Regions from separate parts of the Rhodococcus sp. P1Y genome, predicted to be linked through region 1. Evidence: riboswitches for the same ligand, from Rfam matches in the RefSeq annotation. Region 1 holds a riboswitch; the other holds the start of a gene.
What was found. A riboswitch is a leader RNA that binds a small molecule or an ion and turns the genes downstream of it on or off. The one in region 1 is predicted to bind S-adenosylmethionine.
Positions count from the first base shown of each region.

Region 1 (5,964 bases):
GGGATCCGTAGCTTGTCGGTCACTTCGGGATCGTTCAACACGTCCTCGGGTAGACCTGTGGGTTCGGGTCCGAAAAGCAGAACGTCGCCGGGCATGTAGGAAACGTCGGTGTGAAAGCGGGTCGAATGGGCGGTGTAGGCGAACACCCTTTCGGGCTTCAGCGCATCCCACGCCGACGGAAGATCCGCATGCACGGTCACCGACGCCAGGTCGTGGTAATCGAGGCCTGCGCGTTTCAGTTTGGGTTCGGACATGTCGAAGCCGAGAGGGCCCACCAGATGCAGCTCGCATCCGGTGCCCGCGACGAGCCGGATGGCGTTGCCGGTGTTCTGGGGTATGCGGGGCTCGAAGAACATGAGTCGAAACACCCGGTTCACTCTGCCATCACCTTCGCGGGAAGGATGGTGCAGGTGGATGACGAACAGATTGTCGGAGAAGATTTCAGCGATGCCAGGCTCGACCAGCAGGAGTGGAACGGTCGGAATTTTCTCGCGTGCACTTTCCGCGACGCCGACCTCAGCGGAGTGAAATCGACGTCGGTCGTGTTCACCGAATGCGATTTCACCGGCACGGACCTGACCGAGTCCGTTCACGTCGACGTCGCGTTCCGATCGTGCACGTTCACACGAACCAATCTTCAGCACAGTGTTTTTCGTCATTCGACGTTCATCGGGTCGACGTTCGTCGACTGTCGATTGCGGCCGGCGACGTACGACGAGGTCGACTTCACCCTTGTCGGGTTCGGAGGGGCCGATCTGCGCGGTGTCGATCTGACCGGGTGCCGTTTCGGCGAAGCGAATCTGGTCAACGCAGACCTACGGAAGGCGACGTTGACGTCGGCAGATCTCACGGGGGCGCGCGCTACGGGCGCGAAACTGGATTCCGCCGATCTGAGGTCTGCACGCGTGGATGCGAACCTCTGGGTGGCGGCATCGCTCGCCGGAGCGCGGATCGAACTAATTCAAGCGGCCGCGTATGCACAGGCGAACGGCTTGTCGGTCGAGGGTTGACGACAGTGCAGTCAAACGGCCCTGGAACAATGGCTGTGTGACTGCAACGATTCTGGACGGTAAAGCTACCCGCGACGAGATCTTCGTCGATTTGACGGAGCGCGTGGCGACCCTGCGTCGGAACGGCGTCGTGCCGGGGCTCGGAACGGTCCTGGTCGGCGACGACCCGGGTTCGGCAGCGTACGTCCGCGGAAAGCACAACGACTGCGCGAAGGTCGGGATCACCTCCATCCGTCGTGACCTGCCGGCAGATATCAGCCAGGCGGATCTGGAAGCCGTCATCGACGAACTCAACGCCGACCCGGCGTGCACCGGATACATCGTGCAGTTGCCTCTTCCGGGGCACCTGGACGAGAACGCCGCCCTGGAACGTATCGATCCCGACAAAGACGCCGATGGTCTGCACCCGATCAACCTCGGACGCCTCGTGCTGGGCAAGGAAGCGGCACTTCCGTGCACCCCGCGGGGAATCGTTCACCTCCTCCGCCGTTACGACGTTCCCCTCGACGGTGCTCGCGCGGTGGTAATCGGTCGCGGCGTGACGGTGGGGCGTCCGATCGGTCTGCTGCTGACCCGCAAATCCGAGAACGCGACGGTCACCCTGTGCCACACCGGAACGAAGGATCTTGCCGCTGAGGTATCGCGGGCCGACATCGTCATCGCCGCGGCAGGGGTTCCCGGAATCGTCACCGCCGACATGGTTAAGCCAGGCGCTGCCGTACTCGACGTCGGCGTGACAAGGACCGAGGACGGGCTCCGCGGCGACGTGGCCCCCGATGTCGCGGACGTCGCGGGTCATCTTTCGCCGAACCCGGGTGGAGTCGGCCCGCTGACCAGGGCTTTTCTGTTGACCAATGTCGTCGAACGCGCCGAGCGGGAGCTGTCCGCGCAGGCTGCGGTCTGACCGGTGCGCGCTCAGATCCGCAAGAACCTGCCCCTGTTGGCCGTGCTGGTCGTGATAGCCGGCGCGTTGTTACTGGTTCTTGCGGATCGCTGGCGACGTGGTTCGTTCGTGCTGGGAATCGCAACGATCCTTGCAGCTGGGTTCAGGTTGTGTCTGCCTGAGAATCAGGTGGGGCTTCTGGCGGTCCGTTCACGTCCGTTCGACGTGTCTGCACTTGCCCTCGTCGGAGGGGCGATCGTGTTTCTCTCGTCCTCGATCGACCCGCTCGGAACGGACTGACGGCAGCTACCGTCAGCCCGTCTTGGCTGCGCGTGCGGACCGCGCGTTCGCCATCGTCTCGCCCAGTAGTACGGCCACCGCACCTGCCTCGGTGAGAAATCCGTCGTGGCCGTCTCTGGACTGAATGACCTCGAGGCCACTGCACTCCGGCAAGCCACGGGCGATTTCCTTCTGCTGGCGCAGGGGATACAGACGGTCCGAATCGACTCCACCCACGATCGTGGGAACCGTCGCACGGGCGAGGGCGGCGTCGATTCCTCCGCGTCCGCGTCCGATGTCGTGTCTGTTCATCGCTTCGCTCAGCAGGACGTAGGTACTGGCGTCGAACCTGTCCGCCAACTTGTTTGCTTGATGTTGGAGGTAGCTTTCGATTGCGTATCTTCCGCCGTTCCAAGGGTTTTCGTCATCCTGTGCGGAGTTCGAGAACCTCAGATCGAGTTCGCTCTCGGTGCGGTAGGTCAAGTGTGCGATACGCCGAGCAATCTTCAGTCCGGCTCGTGGCGATCGCCCGGTGCCGTGATAGTTGCCGCCCTGCCATTCGGGATCGGACGTGATGGCGTCGATCTGCGTGGTTTGGGTACCGATTTGGTCTGCGGTCGCGCGCGCGCCGACGGCGAGTACGAGCGCAGCCCCGACACGGTCGGGGTGTTCGACGATCCACTCGAGTGTCCGCATGCCGCCCATCGATCCGCCGACAACCGCGGCGAACCGCTCGATCCCGAGAACATCCGCCAGCGCAGCCTCAGCTGCGACTTGGTCGCGGATGGAGATTTCCGGAAATCTGCTGCCGTAGGGAGTGCCGTCGGATGCGAGCGAGCTGGGTCCAGTCGTGCCACCGCACCCGCCGAGAACGTTGGATGCGATGACGCACCACTCGTCGGTATCGATGGGTGCGCCTGGTCCGACCATGCCGTTCCACCAGCCCGGAAGGGCATGGTGGTCGTCGGCGGGTCCGCTGACGTGCGAATCGCCCGTCAGTGCGTGCTCGACCAGCACGACATTGTCGCGACCGGGAGCGAGCTCACCCCAGCGCTGAACAGCAACGGATACCGCAGGAAGCGATGCGCCGCTCTCCAATTCGAGTGGGCCGATGTCGATACTGCCGAGCCGTCCGTCCGGCGGCGGAAAGCCCGCAGCCGGACGGACGTCGTGCACAGAGCCGATTGTCAAGATGCCGCCGCGGCGAATCCGGTTTCGAGATCGGCGAGGATGTCGTCGATCCCTTCGATGCCCACAGCGAGCCTGACCAAACCGGGGGTGACGCCCGAGGCGAGTTGCTCCTCCGGTGTCAGCTGGGAGTGGGTTGTCGATGCGGGGTGAATGACAAGTGAACGCACATCACCGATGTTAGCGACATGGCTGTGAAGGCTGAGTGCGTTGACGAACTTCTTGCCCGCGTCGATGCCGCCCTTCAGTTCGAACGCGATGATCGCGCCCTGCCCCTTAGGGGCCAACTCCTGTCCACGCTGGTACCACGGCGAGGACTTCAGGCCTGCGTAGTTGACGGACTCGACGTCCTCGCGTGCCTCGATGAACGCGGCGACCTTCTGTGCGTTCTCGACATGCCGCTCGATGCGCAGACTCAGCGTTTCCAGTCCTTGGCTGATGAGGAAGGCATTGAACGGCGACACTGCTGCGCCGATGTCGCGGAGCAATTGCACGCGGGCCTTGAGAGCGAACGCGGGTGCACCCAGGTCGGCGAACACCACGCCGTGGTAGCTGGGGTCGGGGGTGGTGAAGTTGGCGTGACGCCCCTGCGTCCAGTCGAACGTGCCGCCGTCGACGATGACACCTGCGATGGCCGTCCCGTGGCCGCCGAGATACTTGGTCGCCGAATGGACGACGATGTCGGCCCCATGCTCCAACGGCCGGATGAGGTACGGCGTCGCGACGGTGTTGTCGACGATCAACGGAATGCCGTTCTCGTGGGCTACCCCGGAGATGCCGGGAATGTCGAAGATGTCGTTCTTCGGGTTGGAGATGGTCTCACCGTAGAACGCCTTGGTCTTCGGGGTGATCGCTGCTCGCCACTGCTCCAGGTCGTCGGGATCGTCGACGAAAGTCACGGTGATTCCGAGTTTGGGGAGTGTGTAGTGGAAGAGGTTGTACGTTCCGCCGTAGAGGCGTGGGCTCGCGACGATGTGGTCGCCTGCCTCGGCCAGATTGAGAATCGCGAAGGTCTCCGCGGCCTGCCCGGAGGCGAGTAGGAGCGCTGCAACTCCACCTTCCAGAGCGGCGATGCGCTGCTCGACGACGTCCTGGGTGGGGTTGATGATGCGGGTGTAAATATTGCCGGGCTCGGCGAGCCCGAACAACGCGGCAGCGTGATCGGTGTTGTCGAAGGTGTACGAGGTGGTCTGGTAGATCGGCAGCGCGCGGGCGTTCGTGGCGCCGTCCGGCGTCTGTCCGGTGTGGATCTGCTTGGTCTCGAAGCTCCACGATGCGGTGGGGTCCTCGATGGGGGTGCCTGCTGCGTCTACGACGTCAGGGGTGCTGTCGGTCATGTGAGTGATAACTCCGTCTTCGAAGGATGTTCAAATTTCGAATGGGCTCTCGTGGTGGGAGCCTGGGCGGGGCGTATCGGTACAACAACACATGGTGAACCTCCTTTTCGAGCGCGCTGTTTCCAGTCGCGCTCGTTCGGTGGGTCCGCCGACCTCGTCTTCCATCTCGATGAGGCGGACCCGCGCTTGCTCGTTGGCGGCGCAGGTACGCGTCGCCGACCAACCAGGTCTTGTCACCCGGGGCACCCCACCGCGGTTGGAGGGTTGCCGACCAGCAAGCCGGGGCTTGATGCTGGTACTCATGACCTGCGGTGAATCCTAGCGGGGTCACCGAGATCGGGAAACAACGACTCTCGGTGATTCCTCCCAACGGGATGCGAGTCGACTGGGTGAGCACAATCACCGTGTGGCGATTCGAAATTTGATCGGTCGAGGGAACAGAATCGATTCAGTGGCCGTTCCCTCTTGGGTTCGCGTCGATACCTCCCCCTTCGAGACAAGGTTGTTTTGCTGTGACTGTCACCGATTCGGCTTTCGCCAAAAATGTCAGCGCGGTGCGCGACAGGGTGTCGAACGGTCCGAGCGGCAGTCGTAGGCCCCTCTCTTCTCGCAGGCGGCTCGCGATGCTCGCGTTGTCGATCGGTGGGTTCGGAATCGGAACCACCGAGTTCGCGTCGATGGGTCTTCTTCCCGACGTTGCGACGACGATGGGAATCTCCGAACCGTCCGCCGGTCACATGATCTCGGCCTACGCACTCGGCGTCGTCGTCGGTGCGCCCGCGATCGCCACCCTTGCCGCTCGGGTTCCGCGACGTGTGCTGCTGATCGGACTCATGGTGGCGTTCACCCTCGGAAATCTCGGGACGGTGTTCGCGCCCAGCTTCGGTGAGCTGGTGGCATCGAGGTTCGTCGCAGGTCTTCCTCACGGTGCGTTTTTCGGCATCGCGGCCCTTGTTGCCGCGCATCTCGCCGAGCCGGGTAAGCGGGCCAAGGCCGTGGCGATGGTCATGATGGGTCTCTCGGTCGCGAACGTCGTCGGCGTCCCCGCGGCGACGTGGCTGGGCCAGGCGCTCGGCTGGCGCAGTGCATTCGCGGTCGTCGCTGTCATCGGCGCGCTGACCGTCACCGCCCTGATCATGTGGATGCCGCGTCTCGACGGCATGCCGACCACCAATCCGATCACCGAACTCGGCGCTCTGCGACGTGGTCAGGTGTGGATGACGTTGTTCGTCGGCATGGTCGGATTCGGCGGCATGTTCGCCGTCTA
Region 1 is NZ_CP032762.1:2,884,215-2,890,178, forward strand. Features, by position in the region: gene D8W71_RS13290 (tRNA (cytidine(34)-2'-O)-methyltransferase) at 1-368, opposite strand, end outside; gene D8W71_RS13295 (pentapeptide repeat-containing protein) at 402-1,010, shown strand; gene D8W71_RS13300 (bifunctional methylenetetrahydrofolate dehydrogenase/methenyltetrahydrofolate cyclohydrolase) at 1,048-1,914, shown strand; gene D8W71_RS13305 (DUF3017 domain-containing protein) at 1,918-2,193, shown strand; gene metX (homoserine O-acetyltransferase MetX) at 2,206-3,363, opposite strand; gene D8W71_RS13315 (bifunctional o-acetylhomoserine/o-acetylserine sulfhydrylase) at 3,360-4,697, opposite strand; SAM riboswitch class IV at 4,875-5,004, opposite strand; gene D8W71_RS13320 (MFS transporter) at 5,321-5,964, shown strand, end outside.

Region 2 (5,964 bases), 2.8 Mb from region 1:
CATTCCCGAGTTGCCGAGGAAGGCGCGCTTGCCCACCTTGGCATCACCGAGGTGCATCCAGCCGCCGCCGAGTTCGTAACTCGCCACCATGGTGTCGTCGGCGAGGAAGGCCCCGTCGGCGACGGTGGTGAATTTCGGAATCATCAACACGGTCGATGCTTCGACGTCTTTGCCGATCTTGGCGCCGAGCAATCGCAACCAGTGCGGAGTGAGCAGCGAGGCGTACAGCGGGAACAGGAACGTGCGCGCGGAGTCCATCAGGCGTTCGGTGGCCCACACCTGCCACCCGATTCGGCTGCGAACAGGGTGATATCCCTCGCTCAGGCCGATGCTCAGCAACCGCACCGCCACCAGCGTGATCATTGCGAACACTCCCAGTGAGACGAGCGTGGCCACCGGAAGCATGATGGCTGCTCGGCCGACGGCTCCGAGCAGTGTCGTCGCCGTGTGCAGCCACCATCCCATCAGTACGAGCGAAACACCGAGGGAGAAGATGGCCATTCCGGACAGCAAGAGCGAGGCCACGCCGTACGCCAATACCCAGTGGGTCGCACGTGGGGGAGCGTGCTGCGGCCACGGGTGCTCGGCCTTGCCGACCTTCTGAGCGGGCGAACCGGCCCACAGATGTCCGGCTTTCACGCGTCCGACGACGGCAGAGCCCGCACTCACGACGGCGTTCTTGCCGACGGACGTGCCGGGAAGCAACGTCGAGCGCGCGCCGACGGTAGCGCCTGCACCGATCTTGATGCCGCCGATGTAGACGATGTCGCCGTCGATCCAGTGGCCGCTCAGATCGACCTCGGGTTCGACCGAGCACCCGTCGCCGAGCTCGAGCATGCCTGTCACCGGCGGCAGCGTGTGCAGGTCGACGCCCTTGCCGATCTTGGCGCCCAGCGCGCGGGCGTAGTAGACCATCCACGGTGCGCCCGAGAGGTTCGACGCACCGCTGGCGTCGGTCAGGCGCGTCGCCGTCCACAACCGAATGTGCGCGCTTCCGCCGCGCTTGTAGGCGCCGGGCTGGAGCCCTGCCAGCAGCAGCCGGGACCCGACGACCGAGATCGCCATCCGGCCGACCGGACTGATGAACAAGATGAATGCGGGAAGAATCCACCACCATGACAGCGTCGGCGCCCATGGCACGTACGCGAACCAGCTCATGACGTTGAACAGGATCCCGACCCACGTGATCCATTGCAGTCCCGTCAACGTCGTCAACGGAATCGTCGCGGCGATCTGCGTCCACTGCGCTGTCCGAGAGGTTGGTTCGACCTCGCGCGGAACGATGTCGAGCGGAGGCTTCAGCTCGTCCAGATACCGCGCGAGCGAACCCAGCCGCGGGTGGTCGTACAGCTGAGCGACGGTGATTTCCGGGAATCGCTCGCGTAGGGCGGTCACCAGCTGTGCGGCGGACAGCGATCCGCCGCCGTTCTGGAAGAAGTCGGCGTTCTCGTCGGAGACCTGGGCACCGAGGATGTTGGTCCACAATTCGGCGACCCATCCGGCGGTCCCGGTCAGGTCCGAGGACTCGCCCATGCCGGGGAGTGGCCACGGAAGAGCGTTGCGGTCGACCTTGCCCGAGGTGCGCGTCGGCATCTCGTCGACGAGTGCGAGGCGTGGAACGAGCGCCGACGGCAACTGCTCGGCCAGAATCTTGCGGGCTGCGTCCAGATCGAAATTCGGGTCGGTACTAGCCAGGTAGCCGACGAGGACCGAGTTGCCCGCACCGGTCTTCCTGACGGCTGCGGCCGCGCCGCCGACGCCGGGCAACGACTGAAGCGCGTTGTCGATCTCACCGAGTTCGATGCGTCTGCCGCCGAGTTTGATCTGGTCGTCGGCGCGGCCTTGGAAGAGCAAGCCTTCGAGCTCGAGCTTGACGAGGTCGCCGCTGCGATAGGCGCGGTCCCATCCGAGCGTCGGCATCGGGGCGTACTTCTCGGCGTCCTTGGCCGGATCGAGATAGCGCGCAAGTCCGACTCCGCCGATGACCAGCTCACCGACCTCCCCGACGGCGACGGGATTGCCGCCTCCGTCCACCACGGCGAGATCCCACCCGTCGAGCGGGAGTCCGATACGCACCGGGCCCTTGCCGTCCATGATCGACGCGCACGCGACGACGGTTGCTTCCGTCGGACCGTAGGTGTTCCAGACCTCGCGGCCGTCGACGGCGAGGCGCTCGGCCAGCTCGGGTGGGCACGCTTCACCGCCGAAGATGAGCAGCCGGACGGCTTCGAGAGCTACGGCAGGCCACAGAGCGGCGAGCGTGGGAACCGTCGAGACGACGGAGATGTCGCGGGCGATCAACCACGGCCCGAGGTCGAAACCACTGCGAACGAGAGAGCGCGGAGCGGGCACCAGGCATGCGCCGTGACGCCACGCGAGCCACATCTCCTCGCACGACGCGTCGAACGCCACCGAAAGGCCTGCGAGTACCCGGTCACCCGGACCCAGCGGGTCGTCCTGCATGAACATCCGTGCCTCGGCGTCGACGAACGCCGCCGCATTGCGGTGGCTGACGGCCACACCCTTCGGGGTCCCGGTGGAGCCGGAGGTGAAGATGACCCACGCGTCTTCGTCGGGTGAAGGGATCGTGAGGGTGTCCGGGATCGGGGTGTCCTGCTTGTCGGCCGTACCCGCCGCGATTCCTCCTGCCGTGACGACGGCAGTGACCTTCGCTTCGCCGAACACCAGCTCGGCCCGTTCGTCCGGGTCGTCGGCATCGACGGGCACGTAGGCGGCACCCGCATTGAGGATCGACAAGATGGCGACGTAGAGCGAGAACGAACCCGAGGGCATTCTGATTCCGACGCGGTCGCCGCGCCTTACTCCAGCCCTGGCCAGCCACTGCGCGCCTTCGTCGATGTCCTCGAGGAGCTCGCGGTAGGTGACCGAGACGGTGCCGTCGTCGATCGCCGCGGCATCGGGGTACTGCGAGGTGGTCGAGCGCAGGATGTCGATGAGCGTTCGCTCCGATGGAGCGCGCCCTGCGCGCAAGAATTCGGCGGGGACGCCAGCCGAGGGCTGGACGCTAGCCGAATCCGATTGTGATTGCACAGACAACCGGTGTTCCTTCTTCTCGTGTTGTACCGAAACGAACGTCAGCGGTCGTTATCTCATGTTCGGTTGTCCAGAAGGTGAACGGACGTTTCGTTCGCGCAAAGCTGCATCTCGTACGGTCTCGGCACCGGGCACAGCTTAATCGAGTTGGAGGTTTCCTACCTCCCGGGTTGACAATCCAGTGGCACTTTTGCCATCCTCTGTGCAGGTCATGAGTACCAGCATCAAGCCCCGGCTTGCTGGTCGGCAACCCTCCTCCGCGGTGGGGTGCTCCGGGTGACGACCTGGCTGACGCCGGAAAACCGGTGCAGCAAGCGCGGACTCGACTTCTCACTGACGATTCTTCGGGTCCCTTGATCGACAAGGGGTTATTTGTCATGACTGCTGTTCTCGACAACTCGTGTGCTTCGTTCGCTACAGTCAGCGGCGCTGATCTGCAGGTTCCTCTGGTGAATGGAAGTACCTGCACGTACGCCAATTTCGACTACGCGGCCAGCGCGCCTGCGCTCGCCCACGTGACCGAGCGAATTGCCGATCTGTTGCCCTACTACTCGAGCGTTCACCGCGGCGCCGGGTACGCATCACGCGTGTCCACTGCGGCGTACGAAAAGGCACGCGTGACGGTGTCGAATTTCGTTGGAGCGCAATCGGATGCGGTTGTCATCTTCACCAGGAACACCACCGACTCGCTGAACCTTCTTGCCGGGTGCGTGCCGGGAGACACCGTGGTTCTCGATATCGAGCATCACGCGAACCTGCTGCCCTGGAACGACCGCCGCGTCGTCGTCGCGGCCGAGTCCATCGCCGAGACCCTGGTATCGATCGAAGCCGAACTCGCTGCCAAACCGGCTGCGCTGCTTGCGGTGACGGGCGCCTCCAATGTGACCGGCGAAGTACTTCCGATCGACGAGCTCGCTGCTCTCGCGCACCGATACGGCGCACGCATCCTCGTCGACGGTGCGCAATTGGTACCCCATCGACGGGTCGACATCGAGGCCCTGGGGGTGGACTACCTCGCGTTTTCCGGACACAAGTTGTACGCGCCGCACGGTGCCGGCGTGCTCGTCGGTAAGCGTGACTGGCTCGACGCCGCCGAGCCCTATCTCGCAGGCGGCGGGGCTGTTCGCCACGTCGGTCTCGATCACGCCGAGTGGGCGCCGGTTCCGGCACGTCACGAGGCGGGTACACCCAACGTGCTCGGCGTCGTCGCCTTGGCGGCAGCATGTGAAGCCCTCGAGCATTTCGAGGTGGCAGGTTCGGTCGACCACGAGCGTCGACTGTCCGATCGCCTGCGCGACGGGTTGACGGCGGTGCCTGGCGTCGACGTACTGACGGTGTGGAACGACTCCCCGGACAGTGTGGGGATAGTCACATTTTCCGTAGATGGATTCGGCCCCGGCGAGATCGCTGCGTACCTGTCGGCCGAGCACGGCATCGGAGTGCGGGATGGCAAGTTCTGCGCTCACCCGCTGCTCGCGCGACTGGGTCACGCGGACGGTGCCGTGCGCGCCAGCCTGGGGCTCGGCAGTTCCGACGCCGATGTGGATCGGCTGATCGGGGCCATCGAGACGCTCGTCGCCGACGGGCCCTCCTGGACGTACGAGGAGGAGAACGGTTGGTGGAATCCTATTCCCGACCCTCGCCCGTTCCCCGAGCTGGCAGGCGGTGCCGCAGGCGTGGGATCCCCATGCGCAACGCAAACGGTTAGCATCGCCTCATGAGGGCAATTGCTCTGTCGCAGAACCGACTCTGGCGCGATCGATACGTCGATCTGTGCCGGACGGCCTCTGGCTCGTGTAGGTGTTCGGACTTCAGTCATCCTCCCCAACACCTCGCTTGCACGACGGGACCAATTTCATGTCGAACAACTCACCTGTCCGCCTTGCCCTTGCAACTCCAGGCGCATGGACGGAAGTCACCGACGCTCGCCCTACCGAGTCGATAGTTCGCATCCACGCCTCGGATCTCCGCGAGGGTCAGCAGGCAAGAGCACGTGCCAGGGCCGAGGCCGTCGAGGCAGGCAAAGATGCCGACAGCGTTGCGGTGTTTCTCGATATCGAGATCCACGTCGCCGACGATGCACGGACCGCGCGTCGGGAATTCGCCGCGCTGGACCTCCCGGCGGTGCCGAGTTCCATCCGGTACGTCGGGACCCCCTCCGGTCTCGCGGGGCTCGTCGCCGACGTGAAGGCAGCGGAGGTGGCCGACGGGGTGACCCTCATCGCCGTCGGGCCCGAGCAGCGGAACCTCGACAAGATCGCACGCGGCGTCGTGCCCTGGCTGGAGGATCGCGGTGTCTTATTCTCCGCCGAGAAGCTTCTGGCCGCGACCGGCTCGCTGACGCCGACACGGGTGCTGGCCTCCTGAGCGCTCCCGCGTCTAGGTGACATCGATGGCGAGACCGGCGGTGATGCGCAGAAGCTCCGAGCACGTGGTCTTGAAGACCGTGTTCGGATGCCCTGCAGCAGCCCACAACTCGGGGTAGTCCGAGAGGGTCTCGTCGACGAACGTCGGTAGATTCGTCGGATGGCCGACCGGTGCGATACCGCCGATCGGCTGACCCGTCGAATGCTTGACCAGTTCCAGCGGTGCCCGCGTCAACGTGCCGCCCAGGCGCTGTCCGGTGGCGTCGAGATCTACCTGGTGTGCACCCGACACGAGGATAAGCACTGGATCGTCGTCGAGCAGGAAGACAAGAGATTTCACGATCGCGCCGACGCTGACCCCGAGCGATGCGGCAGCGGCGTCCGCGGTCGGGGTCGGCTCCGGCGAGGTGACCACCACTCCGTGATGTCCGCGCGAAATCAGAATGTCGGCGACGTGGGCTGCGTTCGGGTGAAGTAGCCGGTTCATCTACCAAGGGTATTGCTACCGCGGCATTTTCGCAGTTACTACCGGCCGCTGGACTCG
Region 2 is NZ_CP032762.1:56,031-61,994, reverse strand. Features, by position in the region: gene D8W71_RS00300 (Pls/PosA family non-ribosomal peptide synthetase) at 1-3,057, opposite strand, end outside; SAM riboswitch class IV at 3,262-3,377, shown strand; gene D8W71_RS00295 (aminotransferase class V-fold PLP-dependent enzyme) at 3,432-4,775, shown strand; gene D8W71_RS00290 (hypothetical protein) at 4,912-5,421, shown strand; gene D8W71_RS00285 (YbaK/EbsC family protein) at 5,434-5,907, opposite strand.
Region 2: it holds a riboswitch for S-adenosylmethionine, as region 1 does, so the genes downstream of both, D8W71_RS00295 (aminotransferase class V-fold PLP-dependent enzyme) here and D8W71_RS13315 (bifunctional o-acetylhomoserine/o-acetylserine sulfhydrylase) in region 1, are expected to answer to the same signal.